4 regions of the Ruegeria sp. AI3 genome follow, and region 3 is predicted to be linked to each of the others. Evidence: riboswitches for the same ligand, from Rfam matches in the RefSeq annotation. Region 3 holds a riboswitch; each other region holds the start of a gene.
The links. Region 3 has a riboswitch for cobalamin ahead of ACRZ95_RS06730 (DUF4198 domain-containing protein). Riboswitches for the same ligand answer to the same signal wherever they lie in the genome.
Positions count from the first base shown of each region.

Region 1: linked by a shared signal. The riboswitch ahead of ACRZ95_RS15360 (DUF1636 family protein) and the one ahead of ACRZ95_RS06730 (DUF4198 domain-containing protein) in region 3 are both predicted to bind cobalamin.
Region 2: linked by a shared signal. The riboswitch ahead of ACRZ95_RS03490 (DUF1636 domain-containing protein) and the one ahead of ACRZ95_RS06730 (DUF4198 domain-containing protein) in region 3 are both predicted to bind cobalamin.
Region 4: linked by a shared signal. The riboswitch ahead of ACRZ95_RS22080 (hypothetical protein) and the one ahead of ACRZ95_RS06730 (DUF4198 domain-containing protein) in region 3 are both predicted to bind cobalamin.

Region 1 covers NZ_JBQFYA010000010.1:37,627-44,929, forward strand. The annotation lists gene ACRZ95_RS15325 (substrate-binding domain-containing protein) at 1-256, shown strand, start outside; partial or broken gene ACRZ95_RS15330 (GH1 family beta-glucosidase) at 256-1,557, shown strand; gene ACRZ95_RS15335 (glucokinase) at 1,624-2,583, shown strand; gene ACRZ95_RS15340 (carbohydrate kinase family protein) at 2,612-3,538, shown strand; gene ACRZ95_RS15345 (D-lyxose/D-mannose family sugar isomerase) at 3,557-4,222, shown strand; gene ACRZ95_RS15350 (hypothetical protein) at 4,343-4,564, shown strand; gene ACRZ95_RS15355 (hypothetical protein) at 4,561-5,049, shown strand; cobalamin riboswitch at 5,084-5,288, shown strand; gene ACRZ95_RS15360 (DUF1636 family protein) at 5,395-5,742, shown strand; gene ACRZ95_RS15365 (ABC transporter ATP-binding protein) at 5,739-6,515, shown strand; gene ACRZ95_RS15370 (ABC transporter substrate-binding protein) at 6,528-7,303, shown strand, end outside.
Region 2 covers NZ_JBQFYA010000001.1:695,458-702,760, forward strand. The annotation lists gene ACRZ95_RS03465 (hypothetical protein) at 1-503, opposite strand, end outside; gene ACRZ95_RS03470 (TolC family outer membrane protein) at 590-2,008, opposite strand; gene ACRZ95_RS03475 (protein-L-isoaspartate O-methyltransferase family protein) at 2,103-2,756, opposite strand; tRNA gene ACRZ95_RS03480 (tRNA-Cys) at 2,978-3,051, shown strand; gene ACRZ95_RS03485 (NAD(P)-dependent oxidoreductase) at 3,091-4,161, opposite strand; cobalamin riboswitch at 4,188-4,391, shown strand; gene ACRZ95_RS03490 (DUF1636 domain-containing protein) at 4,475-4,855, shown strand; gene cobW (cobalamin biosynthesis protein CobW) at 4,852-5,907, shown strand; gene cobN (cobaltochelatase subunit CobN) at 5,913-7,303, shown strand, end outside.
Region 3 covers NZ_JBQFYA010000003.1:142,715-150,017, reverse strand. The annotation lists gene fabB (beta-ketoacyl-ACP synthase I) at 1-206, shown strand, start outside; gene ACRZ95_RS06745 (enoyl-ACP reductase FabI) at 212-1,003, shown strand; gene ACRZ95_RS06740 (hypothetical protein) at 1,063-1,242, shown strand; gene ACRZ95_RS06735 (FKBP-type peptidyl-prolyl cis-trans isomerase) at 1,255-1,683, opposite strand; cobalamin riboswitch at 1,933-2,134, shown strand; gene ACRZ95_RS06730 (DUF4198 domain-containing protein) at 2,264-3,049, shown strand; gene cbiM (cobalt transporter CbiM) at 3,056-3,667, shown strand; gene ACRZ95_RS06720 (cobalt ABC transporter permease) at 3,664-4,242, shown strand; gene cbiQ (cobalt ECF transporter T component CbiQ) at 4,242-5,024, shown strand; gene ACRZ95_RS06710 (ABC transporter ATP-binding protein) at 5,021-5,671, shown strand; gene rplQ (50S ribosomal protein L17) at 5,777-6,196, opposite strand; gene ACRZ95_RS06700 (DNA-directed RNA polymerase subunit alpha) at 6,314-7,303, opposite strand, start outside.
Region 4 covers NZ_JBQFYA010000022.1:965-8,267, forward strand. The annotation lists gene ACRZ95_RS22070 (DNA polymerase III subunit gamma/tau) at 1-903, opposite strand, end outside; gene ACRZ95_RS22075 (phosphatase domain-containing protein) at 1,073-1,576, shown strand; gene ACRZ95_RS22080 (hypothetical protein) at 1,573-1,980, opposite strand; cobalamin riboswitch at 2,069-2,288, opposite strand; gene ACRZ95_RS22085 (alpha/beta fold hydrolase) at 2,449-3,306, shown strand; gene rsgA (ribosome small subunit-dependent GTPase A) at 3,350-4,378, opposite strand; RNA gene ffs (signal recognition particle sRNA small type) at 4,536-4,634, opposite strand; gene ACRZ95_RS22100 (bifunctional 2',3'-cyclic-nucleotide 2'-phosphodiesterase/3'-nucleotidase) at 4,674-6,521, opposite strand; gene nudC (NAD(+) diphosphatase) at 6,707-7,303, shown strand, end outside.

The DNA.
Region 1 (7,303 bases), on a different contig from region 3:
AGAAGAAGCCGGGCTGCAGATGGGGCGAGATATTTCGGTCATCGCCCATGACGATGATCTTTCCTATCTCAAAAACGGACAGGATGTGCCGATCTTCACTGCAACGCGGTCCTCGGTTCGGGACGCTGGCGAAATGGCGGCCGAGATGCTGATCCAGCGGATCAAGTCTCCGTCTTCACCGGTACATACGAGGTTGCTTGAGGCCGAGTTGGTCGTCGGGCGGTCAACCGGGCCTGCGCCTACTGGGGTTCGATGATGAAATACACACGCAACGACTTCCCCGGCGACTTTCTGTTCGGCGTCGCGACATCCGCCTACCAGATCGAAGGCCACGCTCAAGGCGGTGCGGGCCGGACGCATTGGGACAGTTTCGCGGCCACCCCCGGCAATGTCGTCGGCGCGGAAAATGGCGCACTCGCCTGCGATCACCTAAATCGGTTCGAACAAGACTTTGATCTGGTTCAGGATGCAGGCTTTGACTGCTATCGCTTTTCGACCAGTTGGGCGCGTGTGTTGCCCGAAGGTCGCGGACATGTAAATCAAGCCGGGCTCGACTATTACGACCGTCTGGCGGACGCGCTGCTTGAACGTGGCATCCGCCCCTGTGCGACGCTCTACCACTGGGAGCTACCTTCGGCACTTGCCGATCTGGGGGGCTGGCGCAATCGGGATATCGCCGGGTGGTTCGCCGATTTCACCCAAGTGATCATGGGCCGGATCGGAGATCGCATGTATTCGGTCGCGCCGATCAACGAGCCGTGGTGCGTCAGCTGGCTCAGCCATTTCGAAGGCCACCACGCGCCAGGTTTGCGTGATATTCGCGCGGCTGCACGTGCGATGCATCATGTTCTTCTGGCCCATGGCAGCGCTATTCAAACAATGCGCAGCCTAGGCATGTCCAATCTGGGCGCTGTCTTCAACCTCGAATGGGCGGAGCCTGCGGATGATAGCGCGGCTGCGCAGCAGGCGGCCGCGCTCTATGACGGGATCTACAACCGGTTTTTCTTGGGCGGCGTGTTCAAAAAAGCCTATCCCGACAACGTGCTGGAGGGACTGGAGCCTCATTTGCCCGAGGGTTGGCAAGATGATTTGGACACAATCGGGGCGCCTGTTGATTGGTGCGGCTTGAACTACTACACCCGCAAGCTGATCACCTCGGCAGACAGTGCATGGCCAAGCCTGACCGAAGTGCCCGGCCCTCTGCCCAAAACTCAGATGGGTTGGGAAATCGACCCCGCCGCCCTGACCCGATTTCTGAAAAGGACCGCAGAAGACTATACCGGTGATCTTCCGATCTATGTTACAGAGAACGGCATGGCGAGCGCCGAGCGCCAGCAGGATGATGAGCGCATCGCCTATCTGGACGATCACTTGACGGCGGTGCAACAGGCTTTGGATGCGGATGTGCCCGTAAAGGGGTATTTCATCTGGTCTTTGCTGGACAACTACGAATGGGCCTTTGGCTATGAAAAACGGTTTGGATTGGTAGACGTGGATTTTGAGACGCTGGACCGCAGCCCCAAAGCCTCCTTCGCTGCCGTAAAAGCCGCACTTTCCGAGGGTGCCGCCGACCGGCAGGCCTATCGCCAGCCGTCCGGGTCTTTGCGCCCACATTGGACATTGGTGGCCGATATAGGTGGTACGAATACGCGTCTGGGCATTGTCTCTGATGGTAAGCTGACCGCATTGCACAAACACCCGACGGGCACCCTGCCCGATCTGCTGGACGCGTTGCATCATATACGCGATGAAGTTGGCACCGCGCCACAAGCCGTGGTCGCGGCTGGGGCCGGACCGGTGCGCGACGGGCGCATCCAACTGACCAACGCGAATTTGGACCTGTCCGAGGAGGCCCTGGCCAAGGCGACAGGGGCCGCCAACACCTATGTGATCAATGACTTCACCGCAGCAGCCTGGTCCGTGGCCGAAGTGACAGAGGCTGACGTATCCGTCCTGCAAGGCTCTGCCACTCCGCCGATGGGTACGCGTTTGGTCGTCGGGCCTGGAACCGGTTTGGGTGTCGGTGCACTGCTCTATTCTGAGGGGCATTTCCACACCGTTTCAGGCGAAGGCGGCCATGTGGGCCTGTCCCCGCGCACGCGGGATGAGGTCGATATCTTCGACGCCGCCCGCCATCTGGCACCCGAATGCTTTTTCGACGACAGCCTAGTGCTTGAGGCCGAAATGTTCCTCAGCGGAACCGGCTTGCCAATCCTGTATCGGGCCGCAGGCATGGCGGCTGGGCAAGCTCAGCCTCCAGTTCGCACTGCCCGAGATATCCTGCAGGACGCACGCGACGGCAAGGACCCGGTCGCCGTTCGCACCGCAGATTTGTTCATCAGCCATCTGGGTGCGTTGATGGGTGATATGGCCGTCACCGTGATGCCTGCCGGTGGCGTGTTCCTTGTAGGCGGCGTCGCCGAGAAAAACCGCTGGATGTTTGGCGAAACCTTCCGCAACGCGTTCAATGCAGGCGGACGTTTCAGTGAGTTGCGGCAGTCGATGAACCTTTATATCTCGGAACAGGCCGAATTTGGCATTGTTGGCGCTAACAACTTCTGTAAAAATGCGCTTCAGCGATAACTGAGCGTATTTTGGAAGAGGATGTGGGATGATCCTGTGTTGCGGTGAAGCCCTGATCGACATGATTGCCGAACCGACCCTGTCCAGGCGGGACGGTTTCGTTCCCCATTCCGGTGGCGCCATATTCAATACCTCTATTGCTTTGGGCCGGTTGAGCGCGCCGGTTGGCCTGCTGACCGGTCTGTCCTCGGACATGTTCGGGCGGCAATTGGCTGATGACCTGCGGGCCAGCCACGTGGACACGACACATGTGATTGCCTCGGACAGGCCGACCACGCTAGCATTTGTTCAACTGAAAGATGGCCACGCGACATACACGTTTGTCGATGAAAACACGGCGGGTCGGATGCTACGGGCCGAGGATATGCCGCGCCAACTCCCCGCGGTTTCAGCGCTGTATTTTGGTGGCATCAGCCTTGCCTGTGAGCCTTGCGCGGATGCCTATGCCGCGATGCTGGCGCAACATGGCGCGAACTGTGCTGTGATGTTGGACCCCAATATCCGACCCGGTTTCATACAGGATCAGACCCGCTACCGCACGCGGTTGAACCAGATGATTGAACAGGCCGATATCGTCAAAGTCTCGGATGAGGATCTGGACTGGATCATCCCTGGCCCGGAAAGCCATGATCAAAAAGTCCCTTTGCTGCTTCAAGCAGGCCCCTCTGCCGTCATCGTCACCCGCGGAAGTGAGGGCGCTTCAGGTTATCAGGCCAACGGTGCTGTGGTCTCAGTCCCAGTCAAACCGGTGCAAGTTGTGGATACGGTTGGCGCGGGGGACACGTTCAATGCCGGGGTTTTGGCCTCGCTGGAACGGGCTGGCCAGTTGACAAAGCCCGGATTGAAAGCACTGTCCCCGGATGCGCTACGCGACGCCTTGACCTTGGGCGCAGAGGTGGCTGCTGTGACCGTCTCGCGCGCCGGGGCCAACCCGCCCTGGTCGCATGAATTATAGCCCTACGAAGAGTCCGAGATGAAACGATCCGAAATCAACCGTATCAAGACCGAAGCCCAGGCATTCATCAGTTCATTTGGTGCCGTTCTGCCGCCTTTTGCAGATTGGACACCTGAGCAGATGCGCAACACTCAGGCGGAAAGTATCCGTGCCCATGGGCTAGGTTGGGATATCACCGACTATGGTCAAGGCAAGTTCGATGAACTTGGGTTGTTCCTGTTCACCCTGCGCAACGGCAACGTCAGCGATCTGAGCCGGGGGCGCGGTATGCTCTATGCCGAAAAGCTGCTGATCTCTCGCGACAAACAGCTGTCGCCGATGCACCGCCATATCGTCAAAGCCGAGGACATCATCAACCGAGGCGGCGGCGATCTGGTTATGGAAATCTATGCCTCGGACCCCGATGGCGGTATCGACCGGGATACCCCAGTCACTGTTCCCAGCGATGCCTGCCCTGTCACCATAGGGCCCGGAGAGCATCTGCGCCTGAAGCCAGGTCAGAGCGTGACCTTGATGCCCGGCATCTGGCATGCCTTCTGGGCGGAAGGTGGGGATTGCTTGATTGGCGAAGTCTCAACCGTGAATGACGACCGGACGGACAACGTATTTGAAGACCCGATCCCCCGCTTTGCAACAATCGAAGAAGATGCAGCGCCGGATTTCCTGTTGGTTGCCGACTACTGACTTCATTAAGAATTTCGCGCTTGCATTTTCTGACTAATTTAGTCAGTTAATGGCTGACCCAGTCAGATTCCGTTGGAATCATCGCCCGGTCCCATTTTTGCGACCGAAAGATAACCTGACATGCGAAAATCCCTCGCCGATCTGTTGGCCATGGACGCTGTTGCCAGTCGCCATGGCTGCGCATTGAAACCAAAACTGAGGCAGGCGATTGAGGCTGATCTCAGCTTTTCCGTCCGCGCTGCATCACCGCGTCTTGAAACGCCAGTTGATCCCAATACGCTTCCGCAAAACGTCCACCCATTGGCCGCGAAAGCCCTCGACCCCAAAAGGGAACGCGCATGAAACACTCGGCATCCAACCACACACTGCCCCGCATCGAATTTGACGGTTTCGAACGCGGTTTGCTGCCTGTCATGCGGCACTTCATCCTCAGCTTCACAGAGCCGGAAACACAGGCTTGGCAACATGCCTTTTCGGTAGCGACCGAGCGTTGGGGGCGCGATCAGGGGCTTGTTCTGGCGCATCTGGTCTTCAAGATTATCAAGGCCACGCTACACACCCGCCCTCTGGGTCTGGCCTTCAAAGACCCGCTTTGTGCTGAAACACGGCAAGAACTGACATGTGACGAGCACGCCCTGCTCCGGATGCTGCATCACATGCGCCGCGACGAAACTCCGGCAGCGCGCGATGCCTTGAACGAATTGACCGGAGGCTATCCGGACGCCCATCTGATACAGGCCGGTTTGACCCTGGCTAGCCAGTTCCCGACAAATGGCGTCGGACCGGGCCAACCCGCGCGCAGGCCGATCCTGCGTGTGGTCCGCTAGCGCGATTCCTGTGCTTGACAATAGGAGCGTGAGCAGACTAGCTGCTCTGGATGGTTCCCGACGGCCTGTGTCTGAGGGATGAAAATGGGAATACGGTGCGGCCCAAAGGCCAATGCCGTGACTGCCCCCGCAACTGTAAGCGGAGAGCGACGCCACAAAACCACTGGCCCCAAAGGTCGGGAAGGTTGGCCGAGCAATGACCCGCAAGTCAGGAGACCTGCCATCACAGTTTAACCAACCCGGGGCGGGGTGTCCCGGAAGGAGGCTCGATGGCACATCTGCGTGCTGATGCAACTCATGGCTTTTGCCTTCAATCGGCTTTCGTTCAAGTCGGCGACGCGTGCCATGGCTGATCATTTCGTCCTGATATGCGGCACCTGCAATGGGCCGATCCCTGCGCACGAGGCAAAAGAAGCGTTGGACCGCCAGCTGCCCGAAGGGTTCTCGACACGCCTGATCGACTGTATGGCCGGGTGTGATCGCCCGATGACCGTCGGGCTGCAGGCCAATGGCAAGGCGCAATATCTGTTCGGCGACATTCAATCCCCTGCTGATCTGAGCGCTTTGGCTGAGTTCGCCCATCAATTTCGCGACAGTGAGAATGGCTGGACCAGCGCCTCGACCCGTCCTTTGGCGCTCTATACCAAAACCCTGTCGCGCATGCCCTGCCTGCCACCGGAGGGCACGGCATGAGCTTTCTGGTCGCTGAAAATCTGGAATATTACGCCCTGAACGGCGATGTTCTGCTGCGCGACACCTCGTTCTCGCTTGAGGAAGGCGCGATATTGGCCGTCGCTGGCCCGAACGGGGCGGGCAAAACGACGCTGCTCAACCTCTTGTGCGGGGTCGCAAAACTGGCGCTAGGCGATGTGCGTATTCAGGATCAAAGCCTGCGGAAACTGTCCTCGCTGGAGCGGGCCAGACGGATTGCCGTTGTCGGCCAGCAGGAAGTACCCGACGGGCGGCTGCACCTGCGCGACTATGTGGCCCTTGGGCAAATCCCGATCAGGGCCGACAAATCCGCAGAAGCTCTTCAAACGGACCTGCAGCGCGTGCTCGACACCACCGAGCTGTCCCATCTGGCCGGCAAACAGATGGCAAAACTGTCCGGCGGAGAGCGCCAGCGCGCTCATATCGCACGGGCTTTGGCGCAGAACCCCTCGCTGCTGTTTTTGGATGAGCCGACCAACCATCTCGACCCCGATGCCAAAGGGCACATGCTGTCTCTGGTCGCCGAGTTGGGCGTGACGGTTGTGATGATCGTCCACGATCTGGTCATGATCCCCGAATTCGCCAGCCACGTCGCCCTCATGAAGAATGCGCAGCTGACGGCCTTCGGCCCGGTCTCCGAGGTTCTGACACCAGACCGCGTGCGCGAGACTTTTGGTGTTGACTATTTGTGTTTCCAGCACGAAGGACGCGTGATCCCCGCGCTGGACATCCGAAAACGAGAGCTTTCATCTTAACAGGAGAGATTGATGAAACTGAAACTTTTGTCCGCTGCGGTCCTAAGCGCGCTGGCGGGCGGCGCTGCCGCGCAAGAGATCACCGTCGACAATTGCGGTGAACCTCTGGTGTTCGACAGCAAGCCCGAGCGGATCGTGGTTCATGACATGAACATGACCGACATGGCCTTTGCGCTGGGTCTTCAGGACAGCATCGTTGGTCTGACCGGCATCACCGGCTGGTACAAGACCAGCCCCGATTTCGACGCGCAACGCGGTGACATTCCCGAACTCGCTCCGAAATATCCGACGGTCGAAAACCTCGTCGCGGTTGAGCCCGACATGTTCTTCGCCGGATGGTACTACGGCATGAAACCCGGCGGCGACGTTACCCCCGACACGCTGGAGCCCTTTGGCATCAAGACAATGGTGCTGACCGAAAGCTGCATTCACCTGAACAAAGACCGTCCCGAAGCCACCATGGATCTGCTGTTTGACGACGTTCTACGCCTGGGCACGGTCATGCAGGTCGAAGACAAAGCGAACGCGCTGGTCTCGGGCTGGAAAGACCATCTGGCCGCGATCGAGGCCAAAACCGCCGATCTGGAAAAACCCCGTGTCTTCCTGCTGGACGGCCCGGCCGATGCGCCCTTTACCGCAGGCAAATACGCCATTCCTGACGCGATGATCGCAGCGGCTGGCGGCGTCAACGTCACCCATGACATGGACACAAGCTGGGGCCGCACCTCGTGGGAGGCCGTCGCCGCCTCGAACCCCGAATTCCTTGTCCTGCTGGACTATCAAACTGG
Region 2 (7,303 bases), on a different contig from region 3:
TTCGCGGCATCCGCCTCGCCTGAGGGCGCATCCACATCCTCGGCGTCCTCCTCTTCAAAGGTGGGCGCAGGTATCCAATGCAGCGCCTTCGAGGGCGTGCCGGAATACGCGTCGTCGCTGTCTCCGTCCGGCTCCCATTGGTCCTCGGTTCGCGCGATGGCGGCCTCAAGGGCTTCAATCTTGGCACTCAGGCTGCCGGTCGGGTTGTCCGACGTGGTCTCGTCGCCGACCTCCTCAGCACCATCGTGATTGGCTGCTTCGCCCGGCTGAACAATATCACAGGCCCGCAGGAGCATCGGCTTTGCCGAATCCTCGGGACTGTATTTAGGTTCCAGTTTCAGGGGTTCGGATTTTGGCGCGTCACCAACGCGCAGCGCGTCCGTCAAGACCAATCGGCCCGGCTTGCGTGGAGCGGCCGCAGTATCGGTATCCGACACTTTGCGACCGTCTTCGCTCACCAGTCGTTTTACCGACGACAGTACATCCTCGATACCTGAGGTCATGACGCTATCCGACATTGTTCTCTACCGCTCTATTCTTGAGACCAAGTGTAGCCAAACACGTCGGGCGTCACAACCAGTAGTATAGATCAGTCCCGCCGCAACGCTTTGAGAACGCGATCTAGATCCTTGCTTTGCTTGCTGACCTGCGCCGGAGCCTTTTTGACCAGATTGTAGTACAGCGTCGGATCATAGATCTGCACCGCAAGCCCCAGACGTTCAGCCGTCAGAAGGCCTTGCGCCTGCAGCAGCTGGTATGCCGCCAATGACCGTTCCGTGCGCGAGGCCACCTCGGCCAATTGGGCATCCAGAAGATCCTGCTGAGCGGTCAGCACGTCCAGCGTGGTTCGCGCGCCCAGCGTCGCCTCTTCGCGAATCCCGTCAAAGGCCACTTGCGAGGCCCGGACCCGCTCGGTCGAGGCCGTCAGGCTGGCCGTTGCCGTTTGGAACCGAACAAAGGCATCTGTCACGCCTTGCGTGATGTTCTTCTGCACGTTCAGCAGATTGGCCCGCGACGAATCCCGGGTTGCCATCGCGCGACGTACGTTGGCTGCAAGACGACCGCCTGCATAGATCGGCTGGTTGAAGTTCAGCGAAACCGTGGCGTCGTTGATGTAGTCATCATTGTCATATCGCTGCGTCACACCCGCATCCGCGTTCAGGCTGACATTGGGCCCAAGGTTGGCGCGTTGTTGCTGCACGATCAAATCCAGCGCCCGCACCTGGTGCTGAGCCGATAGAATCGCCGGGTGATTGCGCTGCGCGAGGCTGATTGCCTCGGATTGCGAGCGTGGGAGATTCGGAAGCCCCGGCTGCCCAGCCGTACGCCCCGGCAGTTTGCCGACCGCATTCACATATTCGGCCTGAGCAGTGCTGAGATCCCCTTTGGCATCCGCAAGATCCGCGCGCGAACTGGCCAGCTGCGCCTCAGAAAGAGCCACGTCGGTACGCGTGACTTCACCCACTTCGAAGCGGTCATTCGAGGCCCGAAGTTCCTCGCTCGACAGATCGACGTTGTTTTGCCGAATCTGAACTGTTTCTTCTTGCAGCAGGACGCTCAGATACGCGGTTGCGGCCCGGAAAAGAACTTGCTGCTCGATATCGATCAGCGACTGGCGCGTCGACAGAACCGTTTCCTGTGCGGACTGCTTGCCCAGCACCGATGCCCCGCCATCATACAAAAGCTGGCTGAGCGTCAGACCCGAGAAGAATCGCGACGGGTCGGTGCTTGTTCTGACGGAGTCAGTTCTTGTTCTCGTGTAATCCTGACTGACCTGAACCGTCCAGTTGATGATCGGGCGCAGCGCGGAAAGTGCAATTGCTACGTCTTCATCCGCTGCCCGCAACAGGGCTCGGTTCTGTTCCAGCAGACCGCTGGTGTTATACGCTCCGATGAACGCATCTGTCAGATTGTCAGCCCAGACGGCCCGTCCGGGAACAGTACTCAGGGCAATGGCCGCAGTCACTGCAAGCGCTTTGACCAGCTTTCCCGCTGTCTTTCCACGCATACCAAATCCTCTCAAATCGAAATTACGCTGCCTCTCCGGCAGTTTGCGTCTTTATGTTCAACTAATCAAGGTGGTGGAAACAACAGTCAGCGGACTATAGCGAAAATGCACACTCTTGGGAAAAACCGTCCAAAACCAGCGCACTGGCGTTGAAGGCATCCCGCCAACTGACCACACCACCGGCCTTGCGACCGATGCGAACCGTACCCAGTTGCCCGTCCACAAATAGACATGCGATCCGGCCCTGATCCTTCAATTGGTCCAGCACCGCGTCGGGCACATGTTCGACACCACCTTGTATCATAATCACGTCATAAGGGCCATGCTCGGCAGCCCCTTCTTCAAGAGGACCTACATGGATGACGGCATTATCGACGTTTTCTTCCGTCAGCACGCTTTGCGCCTCAGAGGCAAGATGTTCGTCGGATTCGACGCCTACCACCAGCTGCGCCATTCGAGCGGCGATTGCGGTCGAATACCCGTAGGCCGACGCGATATCGAGGACCATTTCTTCATTGGAGATATTCAGCGCATCCAACATCTTGGCTAGAGTGCGCGGCTCAAGAATGCAGCGGTTGTTGCCCAGATCGATCAACCCTTCGACATAGGCCGCTTCGCGCTGTGCAGTTGGCACAAAGCTTTCACGCGGAACGGACAGCATCGCGTCGATAATTGGAAACTTGGTCACATCCGAGGGTCGTACCTGCGTATCAACCATGGTGCGGCGCCGGGCTGCGAAATCTGACATCTGATCTCTCTTTTCAATCCCTTGGATAAATGGCTTGTGCCACACTCGACCTGTCTCGACAACGGCCCAGATGCCGCAAGCCTGGTTCACGATCCGTTTAGACCGGCCGCCCACAAATATTGATTTGCGGCCCAAAATCGACGGCAATCCTCTGGACGCCCCCGATGAAAGCTGCTAAAACGCCCACCACACCACGGCAAGTATTTGATTTTACTTGAAAAGGCGAGTTGGCGGAGTGGTGACGCAGCGGATTGCAAATCCGTGTACACCGGTTCGATTCCGGTACTCGCCTCCACATCCCCTTCCTCTAAATACCGTCTTCGGAAATCAGTTTTCAGGAGGAACGCCCCTGAGGCACAACCTCGTACCCTGGTTCTTCCGGCTCATCGTCCTGCATTTCCGTAGGAAAACCCGGTGCGCGGATGTCCAAGCCCGTGGCCTCCTCCAGGCGTTTGATGATGTTTGGCGACAACTCACGCTCGCCAAACCGGGCGATGCCATCCTCAAAGATCTTGATCATCACCGGATTGATTTCCAGCGGAACACCGGCGCGGTCGGCGACGTCCTGAAAGAGGCCGATATCCTTTTTCACCAAATCCATCGTAAACGAAATATCGCGCGAACCGTTCAGGATCACCTGGCTTTCCGTTTCGTGCACGAACGAGGTCCCTGACGAGATTTTGATGGCCTCATAGGTGGTGTTCAAATCCATACCGGCGGCCTTGGCGGTGACCAGCGCTTCGGCACAGGTGATCAGGTTGGCCGTGGCAAGATAGTTGGTCAGCACCTTCAGAACCGAGGCCGAGCCGAGCTCTCCGGTGTGCAGAACGCGCCGCCCCATGGTGGTCAGGAAGGGCAAGATAAGTTCGAACGTGTCGCGGTCGCAGCCAGCGAAGATCGAGATATTGCCCGTCGCCGCGCGGTGACAGCCACCCGAGACAGGGCAATCGACTGCGGCCCCTCCGCGCTCCAAAACCAAAGCCCCCAACCGCTTGACCTCAGCCTCGTCGGTGGTGGACATCTCCATCCAGATCTTACCTGGACCAACCTCGGGCAGCATCTCTTGCATCACCGCGTCCGAAGCCGCAGGCGACGGCAGGCAGGTGATCACGGCATCGCAATCGCGCATCATCTGGGCCGGGCTATCAGCCGCTTTGGCCCCCTGCGCGACGAAGGCCTCAACCAGATCGGAACTCAGGTCATGAACCGTCAGGTCGATTCCATTACGCAGCAATGACCCCGACAGCTTGCCGCCCACATTCCCAAGCCCGATAAAACCTACTTTCATGGATTTCGCCTCCGTTTGCGCCCTAAGGCCATGCGACCACGCCTCAGCGCCCGATTCATGCCGCCTAGCGACGCTGGCAGGTCGCTTTTCAACGCACCACAGCGGTCTGGACTGCATCGCGCTTGACAAGCTGAGGGTCGGTGCCGCATGAGCCTCCTGTTGGTGTCTGTGAGAGCAGATGAAAAGGGAATGCGTCAACGGGTTTTCCGCCAAACGCAGCCGCCCCCGCGACCGTGACCGGAGAGGGTGCCCGAGCCACTGGCGCAAAGCCGGGAAGGCGGGACATCCGACAGAGGACGCCTCTGACATCCGCAAGCCGGGAGACCTGCCAGCGCCCGAAGATGAAACCGGACGGGGTGTTCCGGTGTCGGGTCAAGGGACCCGCATGAAACCCCGTCCCCCACGATGAGGATTTGGGGGGATGAGAGACATGACCGAGACCGCTCCGGTCGAATTGCTGGTTTGCACCACCTGTCGTCGCGGACTGCCCGTTGAAGACGACGCGAAACGCCCCGGCACCCTGTTGCACAAGGCGCTTGAACAGGCGGACCTGCCGGAAGGGATAACCCTTAAAGCCGTGGAGTGTTTATCCAACTGCAACGAGGGCTGTTCCATCGTGCTGCGTGGCGGCCCGGAACGCTGGACCTTCGTCTATGAACATCTGAACGAAACCGACCATGTCGACGTGATCGTGGACGGCGCCACCAAGTACCTCGCGACCGAGGACGGCTTGGTCAAATGGCGTGAGCGCCCTGAACACTTCCGCAAAAACTGCGCAGCCCGTATTCCCCCGATTGGAGCCCTGAAATGAGCAACTTGGAAAAACTCCCCGTCACCGTGATCACTGGCTTCTTGGGCTCGGGCAAAACAACTCTCGTTAAGCACCTGATGCAGAACCCGCAAGGCAAGCGTCTGGCCGTGGTTGTTAATGAGTTCGGCGATGTCGGCGTCGATGGCGATATCCTGAAATCCTGCGCGATCCCGGATTGTCCGGCGGAAAACATCATGGAACTGGCGAACGGCTGCATCTGCTGCACTGTGGCCGATGATTTCATCCCGACCATCGAAGCCCTTATGGCGCTGGAGCCGCGCCCCGATCACATCCTGATCGAAACCTCGGGCCTCGCCCTGCCCAAGCCGCTGCTGAAGGCGTTCGACTGGCCCGATATCCGATCGAAAATCACTGTTGATGGCGTGATCGCGCTGGCCGATGCCGAGGCCGTCGCCGCTGGTCGCTTTGCTCCGAATGTCGAAGCGGTGGACGCTCAGCGCATGGCTGATGACTCGATCGACCATGAAACGCCCTTATCCGAGGTGTTTGAGGATCAGATTTCCTGCGCCGATATCATCCTGCTGACCAAGCCTGATCTGGCCGGTCCCGAAGGCGTGGCAAAAGCCAAAGAGATCATCGCCGCCGAGGCCCCTCGCCCGCTGCCCGTTGTCGAAGTGGCCGAAGGCGCCGTGGATGTGCGCGTCGTTCTGGGTCTTGAGGCCGCAGCCGAGGATGACATGGACGCTCGTCCTTCGCATCACGACGGTCACCACGATCACGAGCATGACGATTTCGAAAGCATCATCGTTGATCTGCCGGAACAGTCCGATCCTGCCGATTTGGTCGCCAAGATCGAACGTCTGGCCAATGAGCTGAACATCCTGCGCGTCAAAGGCTATGCCGCCGTGCAAGGCAAGCCGATGCGCCTGCTGGTGCAGGCCGTGGGTGCCCGTGTGCGTCATCAATACGACCGTCCATGGGGCCCCGGTGAGGAACGCCGCTCGCGCATGGTGGTGATCGCCGAGCATGACGATATCAAAGAAGCGGAAATCCGCGATATCCTCGCGGGTGTGACCGAGGCCGCCGAGTAAGGCCCATGCACGTCGTCTTCCGCGAAAGCCACGGGTTAGAAGAAACGGAAATCCCAACCGATCTGGGCCAGAGCCCGGCGGATTTGGTGGTGCTGTCCTTCTCGGACAGCGACCTTGGCGCTTTCGCGGCGGGCTGGCATCGCGGTGGCGGGCCGGATGGGCGTATGCCCACGATGCGGTTGGCGAACCTGACGGCGTTGAAACATCCTCTGTCCGTCGACACCTACGTGGAGCAGACGCTGGAGGGTGCGAAGGGCATTCTGATCCGCCTGATTGGCGGCGTGCCTTACTGGGCTTACGGGCTGCAGCAAGTGCTGTCGCTGGCGAAGGCCAAGGGCATCGCGTTGGCCGTCCTACCCGCCGACGGGCGTGAGGACCCGCGGCTGGATGACTATTCCACCCTGCCCGTCTCGACCCTGCGCCGTCTGGCACATCTCTGCGACACAGGCGGCGAAGTCGCGGCACAGGCCGCCTTGGCGCAGATGGCGTTGGCGGCGGGGCTTTATGCCGGCCCTGTTATGGGGGCTAAAACCCTGCCCGAATCTGGCGCGTGGTGTCCTGATCGCGGCGTGATCCCGGTTGAGACTGCCTTTGCGGGCGACGCAAAACGTATCGTCGTCACCTTCTATCGCGCCTATCTGACCTCGGCGGACACGGCCCCTGTCGCCACCGTGATCCGCAGCTTGCGAGATCGCGGGTTCGAGGCCGTAGGTCTCTTCGCCCCTTCGCTCAAGGCTCCTGCTGCGGCTGAGTGGTTGCGTGACAACATCGTCGCGCTGAAGCCTTCGGCAATCATCAACGCAACCTCGTTCTCGGGCAAAGGCGCATCGGGTACGTCCCCTTTGGACGCGGCGGGCGTGCCCGTGTTTCAGATGGCCCTCGCCACGTCCCGCCGCAAGGCTTGGGCCGAGGCCGAACGGGGCCTTTCCCCTGCCGATCTTGCCATGCATGTGGTGCTGCCCGAAGTCGACGGGCGCATTTCAGCGGGCATTGCCTCGTTCAAGGAACCGGGCAAGCGTGATCCGCATCTGGAATATTCCCGCTTTGCCCACCGGGCTGAGCAAGAACGGATCGAAGCGATTATCGACCGTGTCACCGGCTGGCTGACCCTGCATGACAAGCCCAAGGCGGATCAGGTGCCCGCGCTGGTGCTGTCGACCTATCCCGGCAAAGACTGGCAAATGGCGCATGCGGTGGGGCTCGACGCGCTGGCCTCGGCCGAGGCGATCCTGACCGATCTTCAGGCCGAGGGCTACAACACCGCACCGGCCGAACCAATTGCTGAAACCCTGCTGGATGCGCGCATTTCATGGTCTTTGGAAGATTACCAGGCAGCCCTAGCTGACCTGCCTGAGCAACTGCGGGCCGATCTCCAAACCGTTTGGGGCAAGCCCGA
Region 3 (7,303 bases):
CGCTGGAGGCGATCTTCTGCCTGCTCATGCTGGACAATGATTTCATAACGCCGTCGATCAATGTCGACACACTAGCCGAAGGCATCCAGCCCGGTGAAATTGCAACTCAAGTGGTTGAAAATGCAGGTTTGGATTCGGTCATGACCAACAGCTTCGGCTTTGGCGGCACGAACGGATCCATGATCCTGTCAAAGTATAACGGGTGAACGAGATGTCGGAAGTTCTAAAAGGGAAACGCGGCCTGATCATGGGTGTCGCCAATGACCGGTCGATTGCCTGGGGTATCTCGAAAGCGATGCATGAAGCAGGGGCTGAGCTGGCTTTCACCTATCAGGGCGACGCGTTCGGGAAGCGTCTGCAGCCATTAGCCGAAAGCCTCGGCAGCGACTTCATGGTGGATGCGGATGTCACCGATGACGCCTCGCTGGATCGTGCTTTTGGCGAATTGGGCGAACGCTGGCCCACCATCGACTTTGTCGTCCACGCAATCGCCTATTCGGACAAGAACGAGCTGACGGGCCGGTTTCTGAACACCACGCGGGCCAATTTCAAGCACTCGATGGATGTGTCGGCCTACTCGTTCATCGAGGTCGCCCGACGCGCCTATCCGCTTATGAAGGACAATGGTGGCTCACTGCTGACGCTGACCTACCAAGGCTCGAATCGTGTAGTTCCGAATTACAACGTTATGGGCGTTGCCAAAGCCGCGCTGGAATCGGCGACACGGTATCTGGCCAACGATCTCGGCCCCGAGGGCATCCGCGTGAACGCGATTTCGCCCGGCCCGATGAAGACCCTGGCCGGGGCTGCAATTGGCGGTGCGCGAAAGACATACAAATTCTGCGACCAGAATGCGCCCATGCGCTCGAACGCTACGCTGGAGGCCGTTGGCGGCACAGCGGTTTACCTGACCTCGGACGCGGGGGCGTGCACCTCGGGTGAGATCATCCGGGTGGATGGCGGTTTCCACGTGCTTGGAATGCCACAGCCGGATTTCATGTGACCATATCTTTCCCAGACGCCGCCAAGATTTGACCATCTTTCGGCGTCAGGGATATGGGCATGAGCAAAACCGACCAGATCCTTGCCAGCAATACGCGTGGCACCCAGACCAGACGGAAAACGGGGTTCCTAAGCCCCCGCGCCCGTGTTCTGCTTTTGACGCTGACCACATTGCTGGTGTTGTTCGTGTTCTTCACGCAACCGCAGGTCCGCGCAGCGCTTGACGGGCTTTGGGGCTAAAACCCCAAGCCTTCAGTTCACCGAGACAACCTCGATATCGAAAATCAGGTCCTGACCAGCCAGCGGGTGATTGGCGTCCAGCGTCACCGTGGCCTCGTTCGCCTCGACAACCGTTACCGGCAGCGCCTGACCATCGGGGGTCTGCATCTGCAACTGGGTTCCCGGCTCTAGTGGGATGTCATCCGGAATGCCCTCACGCGGGATGTCCTGCCGCATCGCCGGGTTGATCGGGCCATAGGCGTCGACACAGGCAATCTCGACCCGCTTCTTGTCGCCAACCGCCAGTCCTGGCATCGCGCTGTCCAGGCCGGGTATGATCTGGCCCGAACCGACAACAAACTCTAACGGATCGCGCCCGTCCGAGCTGTCAAAGACGGTCTCGTCCAACAGCGTGCCGGTATAGTGGATGCGAACTGTGTCGCCTTGTTTGATCTCAGACATGGGGCCTCCGGGGCTTGTGGGGAATGGGGCGCCGAACACAAGCGCGCTACGCCGGAGTCTGACGCCGCACAGGATGCATCCATCTGATTCTGATGTCCAGATTGCGTTGTAAACGCGCGCATTCTCTGGTCGTCGCTTGCACGCGTGCCTTCAATACCCAGCGGTTGGAACGGGAACATCCGATCCTATCGAAAAGATGTTATCGCTACAGTCTTAAATAGAGATTGACCGGTAATGGGAATCTCTGTCATCAGCGTCTTCATGTCCGGTTCCGGGTTCGCCCGGAGAAAAGGGAATGCGGTGCGGGGAATTCAAATCCACCCAATGCCGCAACTGCCCCCGCAACTGTAGGCGGAGAGCAGGGCTGACACGCCACTGGGTTCCACCCGGGAAGGCCAGCCCCATGCTTTGACCCGCAAGTCAGGAGACCTGCCGGACATGCACCCTCGGAAGGGGTGTGTCACCGATGCCGGGGTGTGCATTGGGCCGATACCCTCATTTTGGGTACGTGGTCCCGTTCTCCCCGATGTCAAAAAAGAAAGCGTGCCGGGGTTGGCACGAAGGACGAAGGAAAGACCTTGTGAAGAAACTATTTTGCACGGCTGCGGCTGCGCTGGCGATTCCAGCGATGGCGCACGCACATTTTCTGCTGGAATACACCACCGACACGCTGATCGAGGCGCCGGGCGACGTGCCGGTCAAGCTGATCTTCTGGCACCCGTTTGAAAACGGCCATGTCATGGATCTGGAAAAGCCGCAGGAATTCTACGTGATCCACAATGGCGAAAAGACCGACCTGCTGGACACGCTGGAGCCCATCCGGTTTTCGAGCCCCGAAAACGAAGGCGCGGCCTTTCAGGGATCTGTTCCGGTCAAGCGTTCGGGCGACTACGTGATGGTCACGGTGCCTCAGCCCTATTACGAAGAGGCCGAGGATATCTATATCCAACAGATCACGAAGGCGTTCCTGAACCGCAACGAACTGCCGACCGACTGGATGAACCCCGCGGGTCTGGCGACCGAGATCGTGCCTCTGAACAAGCCCTACAACATCATCGCAGGCTCGACCTTCACCGGTCAGGTTCTGGCAAATGGCGAACCGGTTGCCGGCGCTGAGATCGAGATCGAATACATGGCCGCCAAGCCCAGCTTTGACAGCCAAGCCTCGTCCGAGCCTACCGTTTCGCCGATGCCGGGTGGTGCTGTTGTCGCAATTTCTGACGCCAATGGCTATTTTTCCTTCGGTGTGCCGAAAGCTGGTTACTGGGGCTTTGCCGCCCTCGGTGCTGGTCCTGAAACCGAACATGAAGGCAAAGAGCTGAGCCAGGACGCGGTGATTTGGATCCGCGCCTGGGACATGGAGTAACCCCCGATGCACATCGTCGACGGAGCCCTGTCCAACCCGGTCGTCATCGGCGGAGCCGTTGCCGCCGCTGGTGGGGTCGCAATGGGCCTCAGGTCGCTGGATCTGGACCGCATCCCCACAGCAGGGGTGCTGGCGGCCAGTTTCTTCGTGGCCTCGCTGATCCATGTTCCGATCGGGCCGTCGTCGGTGCATCTGATCCTCAACGGTCTAGCCGGGCTTCTGCTCGGCTGGGCTGCCTTCCCGGCCTTGTTTGTGGGTCTGCTCCTTCAAGCCGTTTTCTTCGGCTTCGGCGGGCTGACGGTGCTGGGGATCAACGCGCTTAACATCGCTTTTCCGGCCGCTCTGGCGGGGCTGCTGTTCCGGCCTCTGATTGGGCGTGGTTCACCTGTTCATGGCGCGATCTGGGGCGGCATAGGCGGCGCCTTTGCCATTGCGGCCACGACCGTCATGGTGGGCATCTCACTGGCCCTGTCCGGGGACGAATTCCTCCCCGCCGCCAGGCTGGTCTTCTTTGCCCATATCCCCGTGATGATCATCGAGGCCGTCCTGACAGGTTTCGCCGTCCTGCTGGCGCGAAAGGTCAAACCCGAATTGTTTCTGACAAGGCCCGCCACATGAGACAGCTTGCCCTCATCCTGGCCCTATGCGCAGCCCCTCTGCCCGCGCTGGCCCACAAGGTGATTGCCGGGGTCTTTGCATCCGGCGATGCGATCGAAGGGGAAATTGGCTTCTCCAACGGCACCATGGCGACCGATACCGAGGTTGTCGTAACCGATCCAAACGGGGTCGAGCTGGGCCGGGCCACGACCGACGCAGACGGGTTCTTCATCTACACGCCCACAACACCCGTCGCCCATACCTTCTTTGCCGACCTTGGCGCCGGTCACGTGGCCGAGGTCACCATGCCCGCCGAGGACGTCGCCAAGATCATGGGCGTTGCCGTCCAGAACACGCCCGCAGCGTCGCCTACACCAGCTCCCGCCTCAGAGGGCGTCACCGTGGCCTCCCTCAGCGATGAGGAACGCCAGGCCATTGCAGCAGCCGTCCGAGACGAAATACGCCCTCTGCGCCGGGAAATCGCCGCCTATCGTGAACATAACGACCTACAGACCATTCTAGGCGGCATCGGTTACATCTTTGGCCTGTTCGGGCTGGGCTTCTACCTCGCGGCGCGGAGGAAACTGGCAGGCTGATGGCACACGTACTGGGACCACAGGAACGGACGCTGGCCGAGGCTGGCACGATCGGTCAACAGGGGTTGATCACCTCGCTTGATCCGCGCGTGCGCATCGTCATGTCCGTTTTGTTTGCGGTCGTTGTGGTCTCCCTATCCTCCCTCCCCGCGCTTGCGGCGGCGTTGATGATCGCGCTGGCCCTACTGGTGCTATCCCGACTGCCTTGGCGCAAAACGCTCAAGCGGATGGCGATGATGGACAGTTTCATCATCTTCATGCTGGTCCTCCTGCCCTTCACCATGCCCGGCGACCCGATGTTTACCATCTGGGGGTTTCCGGCCAGCTGGCAGGGGCTCTGGAAAGCCGTTGAAATCGCGCTGACCGCGAATGCCGTGATCCTGACCGTGATGGTTCTGGTCGGCACGATGGAGCCTGTTACGTTGGGCCACGCCCTGCACCGGTTGCGCTGCCCGGAAACACTGGTGCATCTTCTTATGTTCACAATCCGCTACATCGACGTCCTGCATGAGGAATATCAACGCCTCCGCTCAGCCATGAAAGTCCGAGGCTTCCGCCCCGGTACCAACTGGCACACCTATCGCAGTTTTGGCTATCTGGTTGGGATGATGCTGGTCCGGGCCATCGAACGGTCCGAGCGTATCCTCGGCGCGATGAAATGCCGGGGGTTTTCGGGCAAGATGCTGTTGCTGCAGGACTTTACCCTGACACGCCGAGATATTGTCTTTGCTGCCGGGCTAGGGGCCCTCTGCCTTGCCCTGATGATTGTGGAATTCGCATGACACTTATCGCGTTACACGACATCTGCTTTGCCTACCACGGACAGGACCCGGTTCTGAATGGGGCAAGCCTACAGCTGGAGGCCGGGCAACGCCTGTCTCTGACCGGTCCGAACGGGTCCGGCAAATCCACTCTCCTACGTATCACACTTGGGCTGCAACGGCCGTCTTCGGGTACGGTGACCGTCTTTGGCAAAACACGACAGGCCGAGGCCGATTTCCACGACGTCCGCCGCCATATCGGTCTTGTCTTTCAGGACCCCGACGACCAGCTGTTCTGCCCCACCGTGGCTGAAGACATTGCCTTTGGTCCGCTGAACCTCGGCAAAACGCGGGATGAGGCGCTTGCGATCGTGGATCGCGTTTTGGGCGACCTCGACCTCATGCACCTAAAGGAACGGACCACGCATAAACTGTCAGGCGGCGAAAAGCGTCTGATCACGCTGGCAACTGTTCTGGCGATGGAGCCGCAGGCCCTGCTGCTGGATGAGCCAACCAATGCGCTGGACACCAAGAACGAGGCGCGGTTGCTCGAAATCCTGCAATCTCTGCCTCAGGCTATCCTTCTGGTCAGCCATTCTCCTGCATTTCGCGATGCGCTGGCCCCGGACAGGCTTGAATTGCAAGACGGTAAGCTTGTCGCTGTGTGAGAAAGCCCATCCTGGTCGTGCCGATGCAAACTAGTTTGTAACTCCGCAAAACAAAAAACCCCGCGTCGAGGACACGGGGTTCTTTTTTGAAAGCTGTTGGCTTTCTTATTCTTCTGCGGCCTCTTCGGCTGCAACGCGAGCTTTGTCAGCCGCGCCTTTGGCGTCAACGTCACGATCAACGAATTCGATGATCGCCATCGGCGCCATGTCGCCATAGCGGAAGCCAGCTTTCAGGATACGGACATAACCGCCCTGACGCTCGGCATAGCGGGGGCCCAGAACTTCGAACAGCTTTGCGACGTCTTTGTCTTCTTTCAGCTGTGCTGCGGCCTGACGGCGTGCGTGCAGGTCGCCGCGCTTGCCCAGAGTGACCAGCTTTTCGATGATCGGGCGCAGTTCTTTTGCCTTGGGCAGAGTTGTTTTGATTTGCTCATGCTCGATGAGCGAGCCAGCCATGTTTGCAAACAGAGCCTTGCGGTGCTCATGAGTACGGTTCAGGCGGCGGTAACCACGTGCGTGACGCATTTTTCAGTTCCTATATTGCGTTTTGCTTTGTCTGGCCGGCGATGCGTGTCACCGGCTCTCCTTGGGGCGGAAGTGCCCATACAGTCCCCGGACGCCCGGGCATTGGGGAAGACGCGCTTAAAACGCGTCTTCGAATTTCTTCGCCAGATCTTCGATGTTGTCGGGCGGCCAATCCTCGACATCCATGCCGAGGTGCAAACCCATGCCGGACAGCACTTCTTTGATCTCGTTCAGCGACTTGCGGCCGAAGTTCGGGGTGCGCAGCATCTCGGCTTCGGTCTTCTGGATCAGGTCGCCGATGTAAACGATGTTGTCGTTCTTCAGGCAGTTTGCCGAACGGACCGACAGTTCCAGCTCGTCGACTTTCTTTAGCAGCAGCGGGTTGAACTCCAGACCATCGTCCTCGTCCTGGCGGCCAGCCGATTCCGGCTCGTCGAAGTTTACGAAGATCGACAGCTGGTCTTGCAGGATACGAGCGGCATAGGCCAGCGCGTCTTCCGGCGTGATCGAACCATCGGTTTCGATCTTCAGGGTCAGCTTGTCATAGTCCAGAACCTGCCCTTCACGGGTCGGCTGAACGTCATAGGCAACCTTTTTGACCGGCGAGTAGATCGCATCGATCGGGATCAGGCCGATGGGTGCATCTTCGGGCTTGTTCTTCTCAGCCGAAACATAACCCTTGCCAGTGTTGACGGTCAGCTCCATGAACAGGTCGGCACCATCATCAAGGTGGCAGATGACGTGATCGCGGTTCAGAACCTCGATGCCAGCGCTTTCGCTGATGTCACCAGCGGTGACAACCGCGGGGCCCTTGGCATTGATCGACAGGCGCTTGGGGCCTTCGACTTCCATGCGCAGCGACACGCCTTTGAGGTTCAGGATGATGTCGGTGACGTCTTCACGCACGCCCGCCACGCTCGAGAACTCGTGCAGGACGTTGTCGATTTGAACGCTGGTGATGGCCGCACCTTGCAGCGAGCTCATCAGAACGCGGCGCAGCGCGTTGCCCAGTGTCAGACCAAAGCCACGCTCCAGCGGTTCAGCAACCAGAGTTGCCTGACGCGCAGGGTCGTTGCCCGGCTTGCCGTCCAGCTGGGTCGGCTTGAT
Region 4 (7,303 bases), on a different contig from region 3:
ATGAGTGATTTCGGCCAGATCACGCAGCACGGCCAGTGGGTCAGCCCCTTCGGCGTATTGGCCACCAAGCTCGGTCAGCGCCCCAGCTGCATCGCCCCGCAGGATCATGTCCATGAGGTCCAGAACCCGGCCACGATCCGCGAGACCCAGCATCGCGCGGACTTGATCTGCCGTCGTCTCTCCGGCCCCATGCGAGATCGCCTGATCCAGTAATGAGGTCGCGTCGCGAGCAGATCCCTCGGCAGCACGGGTGATCAGCGCCAACGCATCCTCGGCAATCTCAGCGCTTTCAGCAGAGGCGATCTTGCGTAGCAGGCCGATCATATCCTCGGGTTCGATCCGGCGCAGGTCGAAGCGTTGGCAGCGCGACAGAACCGTGACGGGAACCTTGCGAATCTCGGTTGTGGCAAAGATGAACTTCACATGCGCCGGCGGCTCCTCGAGCGTCTTGAGCAGCGCGTTGAAGGCGCTGGTCGACAGCATGTGGACCTCATCGATGATGTAGATTTTGTAGCGGGACGAGGCAGCGCGGTAGCGAACACTGTCGATAATCTCGCGAATATCATTGACGCCGGTGCGGCTGGCGGCGTCCATCTCCATTACGTCGACATGACGGCCCTCCATGATGGCGACGCAGTGCTCACATTGGCCGCAAGGCTCGGTCGTGGGTCCGCCAGTTCCGTCCGGTCCGATGCAGTTCATGCCTTTCGCAATGATCCGTGCGGTCGTGGTTTTACCGGTTCCGCGAATGCCTGTCATGACAAAGGCTTGCGCGATGCGATCCGCCTCGAACGCGTTTTTGAGCGTGCGGACCATCGCATCCTGACCCACCAGATCGGCAAAGGTTTCCGGGCGGTATTTTCGGGCGAGAACCTGATAGGCGGGGCTGTCTGAGTCGGTCATGTCTGCTCTGGCGGATTCGGAACGTCACCGCAGCGTAGAGGCCTGCGCCGCCCGCGTCCACATGAGTTGAAGAACGATTTTGTTTTGGAAACCGGCGCGTCAGGGGTACACTCTGCAGATTGTGAATCAAGCCTAAAGTCAGGATCAACGCTTCCGGGGGGATGCTGTCATGACGAATTTGGTCATTCATGCTTTGCAAGTGGGCGGGGGCACACTTGCCCTAACGTCGATGCCGGGAAAGGGCGGCGACTATGCAGGCGACCTTGAAACGATTGGAGATTGGAGGCCGGGGCTCGTGCTTTCGATGACAACCGAGGCCGAGCTGGTCCAGTTTGGAGCCCGCGATTTTGGCCGCGACGTTCAGGGGCGCGCCAGCCGCTGGGTGCATCTGCCGATTCAGGATTTCGGCGTGCCACCGTCAGAGGTTGATGCGCAATGGCCCGATGTTAGTGCCGCGGCGCGGCAGGCTTTGTCTGGCGGAGGGCGCGTGCTTGTCCATTGTCAGGGCGGATGTGGTCGCTCTGGCATGGTTGTGTTGCGGTTGATGATCGAATGCGGCGAGGCTCCAACCCAAGCGCTGGATCGGTTGCGCAAGCTACGCCCCTGCGCGGTCGAAACCGATGCGCAGAAGCACTGGGCCACCTTGCCCGCCCGAGCTTTGGCAGACTCCTAAGCCGACAGTTGCAGTTCCGCCGGGGTCGTTTTGCGCGGCGCAATCACTGATGCCTCGAGCATGGCGCAGGGCAGGGATGTCATCGCTGCGCTAGGCAGGCTGCTCGTTTCGGTTCCGAACATAAGGTCGGCGTAGCGATGGAGGGTCTCGCTGTCGGCATTAGGGTCCGCTCCGCAATAGACCCGCACCCGAGACTGGCTGGCCCGAAACCGGGCGTGGCAGCCGTCCGTGCAATGGGTCAGGTCGCTGCTGCCTTCGATTTCGAAATCCGATGTGGTCGCCGGACCGGCTTGGTCCAGTGCGTCAACCATCGAACGCGCCAGCCGTGCCAATGCAGGGCAAGTCTTGCCGGTATGTTGGCAGATGGTTGCTGAGAACCTATGTGTCTTCGTCTTCCAGATCATCCTGCGCCCTCCGCGCGGTGGACAGGGGCTGGGATCAGGTGGGGCAGATAGGGTCTGTCACGGCCTGCCCGGACACCCCGCCCGAGTTTGGGTTATGTTGACGATGGCAGGTCTCCTGACTTGCGGGTCATCGCTTTGCCGACCTTCCCGGCCTTTCGGCCAGTGGATCTTCGACATCGCTCACCGCTTACAGTTGCGGGGGCAGTCGCGGATTTGGTTCGTCCCGAGCAAGCCGGGGAAAACCGCACCGTGTTCCCTTTTCATCCCGACTTCTTGTGAAAGCCGGGAACCATCGAACCATCGCTAGCGTTCATAACCATTCTGAGTCAAGTTGAACTTTCTGCGCTGCGGAAAGACGATCCGCAAAGTGGACGCGTGGTCAAGCGGGATCGCAGTTGACTTGCATGGGCTGTCTGGGGTCAAGTTGCAATGTGAACTCATCAGTTCAGTTTTCCACCGAGGATGCCCATGTTGGATGCAAACCAAACAGTGCTGATCGAAGATGTTCAGATCCCGGTGGGGGATGGTGCCCTGTCCGGGCGGATCTACCGGCCCGTGGCGCAGCCCGAAACCGTAGTGGTGGTCAACAGCGCGACAGGGGTTCCGCGAGACTACTACAAGCATTTCGCACAATGGTTGGCCTCGGATCGTGATATCGCCTGTCTGATCTACGACTACCGGGAATTCGGGCATTCGAAATCGGGCCCACAGCGTCGGTCGAAGATTTCGATGGCCGATTGGGCGTTGCAGGACATGCCCGCCGCGCGGGCCGAGATGCGCCGACGGTTCCCGCTGTCGCAGCAATGGTCAGTTGGTCATTCGCTTGGAGGGATGCTGGGGCCAGTGCAGCCGGATATCGAAAAGATTGATCGCATGATCTGCGTCTGTTCTGGCCTTGTGAAGTTGGGCGATCATCCTTGGCCGTACCGCGCTCTGGCCGGGTTGTTCTGGTATGGGCATGTGCCTCTGGTCGTGAGCGGCCTGGGGTATTTGCCGGGCAAGGCACTTGGGTTTGGAACAGACCTACCGCCTAAGGTCTATTGGCAATGGCGCAAATGGTGCACCGCGCCGCAAAGCTATCTGCCCGAGATCGGAGACACACTGCCGCAAGCTACGTGGCAGGATGCTGACGTTCCCGTCGACCTTTTTGCCTTCACAGATGATGAGATGGTCCCAGAAGCTGCCGTTTGGCGGTTGGCCGAGCTTTATGGTCCAAAAGCACGCCGTCACCTGTTGTCACCGGAAGAGTTTGGTGTTCGGGAGATCGGCCATATCGGTGTGTTTGCCCGCCGAAATGCGGTGCTCTGGCCACGATTGATCGCTTGATGGGGGGCGCCGGCGGACCGACGCCCCTTTTTCAGCCCGTGTTTCAATCGCCGCGCCGCGCGGATTTTCCGTGCATCGCAGATCGGACCATCTTGCCGAAAGCCTTGTCGCGTGCCCGCGCCTCGGCCACGGTCTCAGAGTTGCGCTGATCCTCGCGCCTCAGCTTGCGCCAGCGTTCCAACCGATCTGCATCCAGTGTGCCTGCTTCAATCGCCGCCTGCACAGCGCAACCGGGCTCGGCCTCATGCTGGCAATCCGAGAACCGGCAGGTTTGGGCCAGCTCCAGAATGTCCGAGAACACTTCGTCCACCCCGTCCTGCGCGTCGAGCAGGCGCAGGGCGCGCATGCCGGGGGTGTCGACCAGCCAACCGCCATTTTGCATCGGATGTAAGACGCGAGACGTCGTGGTGTGGCGGCCTCGGGCGTCATCCTCGCGGATTGTGGCTGTTGCCTGATCCTGCCCGGTCATTCCGTTGGCGAGCGTTGTTTTGCCAACCCCGGATGACCCGACCAAAGCCGCTGTCTGACTCGCCGGACACCATGCCAGAACCTGCTGCAGGTCTAACGCTTCATGCGCGTTGACCGTCAGGACTGTCAAAAACGGTGCCAGCGCTTCGGCCTGCTTGGCGTAGGCTGCGGGGTCCGAGCAGCTATCTGCTTTGGTCAGGACCACGACAGGATAGCAGCCCGCCTGATGCGCCAGTGCCAGATACCGTTCGAGCCGGGGCACATTGAAATCCGCATTGCACGAGCTGACGATGAACAGCACGTCAACATTGGCTGCGATCAGTTGCGCCTCGGCTCCGGTTCCGGCAGCACGGCGTTGCAACAGGCTGCGCCGGTCAAGCAGATGCTGAACGCGATTCTTGTCATCGGCCAGCACCCAATCTCCGACAGCGAAGTCGCCGGTGGAATGACCAGGGGCCAATAGAGACATTTCTGCGGTCTCGTTCATCCCGACCAGACGGTCCCGGTGAACAGCGGTGAGACGAAAAGGCGTAAGCTGCGCGTGCGCCGCGTGTTGTGCAGCAAAGTGAGAGGACCATCCCAGGTCCGAAAGAGTAAAAGACATTGGTTTGCCTGTGTTCAGATATAGCAATCCCATCGGATGGCAGACGCGCATCCGTTGGTGATGTGTTCAGGCAATCGGAGAGTTGGGTTTAGAACCGATCTGCCCGAAGGGAGTTTGCTACAATCATAAAGCCCTCCTGCGGCTGATGGTTTATATAAAGTGAGAGGTTGGACATCGACCCAAGCGGGGCTCGTTGTGGCTGCTTCCTTCCGGACCTGACCAGGTTGGCGAGGCGCTCGCCCGCGCCAACCTCTCAGGGCCTGATATAGGGAAGGGATGTGAAAATGACAACCCGTCACAAGGTTAGTCGTATCCTTTCAAAGCCCTCGGTATCAGGCCCCAGCAATTCCGGGGAGTACGCGCAGAGCTCAGGCAAATACTTCAACGCTCCGCTGCCGGTTCTGAGGATCGTTTTGGCACCATTCAATGGAGTTAAGGAGAACGGGTAAGGAGCCTGATCCAGTGGGTCTGCGGGCAGGCGATCTGACAGGTAGTCGCGCAGTATCTCTTTGATATCTCTGGACGGCAGCGGAATGGTCCGGGCCTTGTCAACGAAAGGGAAATGCCCACCGCCGCTGGCGCGATAGTTGTTAAGGGCGACGACAAAGCTCTGGTCTTCGCGGACTGTTTGCCCGTCAAAGCACAGGTCGCGGACGCGCTGGGCGGCTGGATCGGTCAAGGCGCCGTTGCTATCGAACCGCGCCGGGCTGGACAGGTCGATCTGATATGTGACGCCAAACACGACGTCAAAGTTATGCCCCGCCCGGTGGGAATCGGTCAGCTCAGCTTGGGTGTCTGGGTGGATCTGGTTGAAAACACTTGCCGACATCTCAAGCCAATCCCGCAGTTGCGCGCCGGTGATTTCGACGGCGCGCAGTTCGTTGGGAAAAACATGCAGGTCAGCGACGTGTCGCAGGCAAATCTCACCCACAGGCACGTCCGTATAGTTTCTGGGTCCAGCGCGGCCGCCGAATTTGTAAGGGGACACTGCAGACAGAATCGACACTCCAGCGAAGGCGGTGCCGTGCAGGTACGGGCGCAAACCCGCCGCTTGCGCCGTCGCCACTAGGGCCAGCCCTCGATCCGGCGCGCAGAAACTGAAATAGCTGTGCAGGCTCTGCGTGGTATGGCTGACAGGTTCGGCCATCATCTTGCGCGTGGCCAGATGAGCGGGCTTAAACAGGACGCTCAGGTCTTCGTCTTCAACCTCATCAGCTGTGGCGACCAGGCTGCAGTGGTGATCCATGATCTGCCAGCGCCCCTTGAGCGACTTGGTCAGGTGCAGATCTATGACCCCCAGAAAAGACCCGGCAGACCCGGCCATGACCACAGGCGTACCGTGGACCAGACCATTTTCGGCATCAACGCCGTCAAGCCCGTGATGGGCCGCGCCGGGTAGTGAGAGATGTGTGTGACCGGCAATAATCGCGTCAATGCCTTCAATTGCGGCAAGGGGGATGACGGCATTCTCAAGCCCCGGCTGAGCTGCCGATTGCTCCAACCCCGAATGCGCCAGCGCGATGACCAGATCACAGCCCCGCGCGCGCAACGCCTCAGCCGTTCGTCGGGCAGCGGTCAGGATATCCTCGGCAATGACCGTGTCTTGCAAATGATGCGCCTCCCACATCGTGGTTTGAGGTGGAAGCACGGACAGCACACCGATTCGGATCGCTTCGTCCTGCACAATGGACCGAGTCAGGACAACGCTGCGCAGCCAGGGCTGCCGGTCGTCCACATGGGTCAGATTGCTGCAAATCACGGGGCAAGGGGCTTGGCCTATGACGCGTTCAAGCACATCCAGTCCGAACCCGAAATCATGATTGCCCAAGCCGATCGCGTCATATTCTAGCGCCTTGAAGGCATGCATCATCGGGTGCGGGCCCTCGTTTTCCACCGCCCAGTCCCCAATCGGCGTCCCTTGCAGCGCGTCGCCATTGTCGAACAAAAGGGTCAAACTGTCCTCGACCTGTTGACGGGCGTTTCGGATCGCCGACGCCGTACGCGTCAGCCCGATGGTCGGGTCCGTTTTGTCCGCATAATAGTCGAACCCGGTCAGGGTCATGTGCAGATCGGTGGTTGCCAGAATGCGGATATGCACGCCGGCTTCCTGCGCGTCTTTCATGCGCGGGGAGATTGCGGTCACGTTGGGTTGTCTACTTTTGCGCTATGAGAGTTAAGAAAATTTACCAAGAGGACAAATAAGTGAAAAATCCGAGACGGTCATGCGGTGTTTCGGTGGCACCTGTCGATATGCCGCAGTAGTGAATTGACATTGCAACACCTGCGCGGACATGGCAGCCCTAGGCGCAAAAGGCCGAGGGGACCCCAATGAAAAACGCAGAAAACGTGACATTCGGCAGTTCAGGCTTTGAGCGTGCGGCCCATCTGCGGGGAGACGCGGACAAGCTGACCGAAGCGGCCCAAGATCCAAACGCCCGCTGCCTGTTGCTGTGGCGTGGAAAAGTGCTGGTGCAGGGCGAGGCTCTGGATCGGTTGGGTCTGGTCAACATGGCGCATCCTCTGGTCGCGAATGGCCCAGGTGGAGTGGTTGAGGCTCCGATCTTGCTTGGCTGCTCCGATGACGGGGCGGCGATGTTTGCCGCAGATATCTCTGAATGGCAGGCCGAGGGGCTGGATCTGGCGAGCTTGGGCAATTTCATCGACCCGTCCGAGCAACAGCATCCCGATCTGCCTGAGGGCCATGTGTTTGCCGAGCTGCGTCGGATCATGACGCGCCTATCGGCCCGCGATGCCGAGCTTGCGGCGACAGCCAAGGCGGTGATTGGCTGGCACGAGACGCATCGCTTCTGTGCTCGCTGTGGCGCGCCAAGCGACGTATCACAAGCCGGATGGCAGCGCAGTTGCCCGGTTTGCGGCGGTCAACACTTCCCGCGTACCGACCCGGTTGTGATCATGTTGATCACC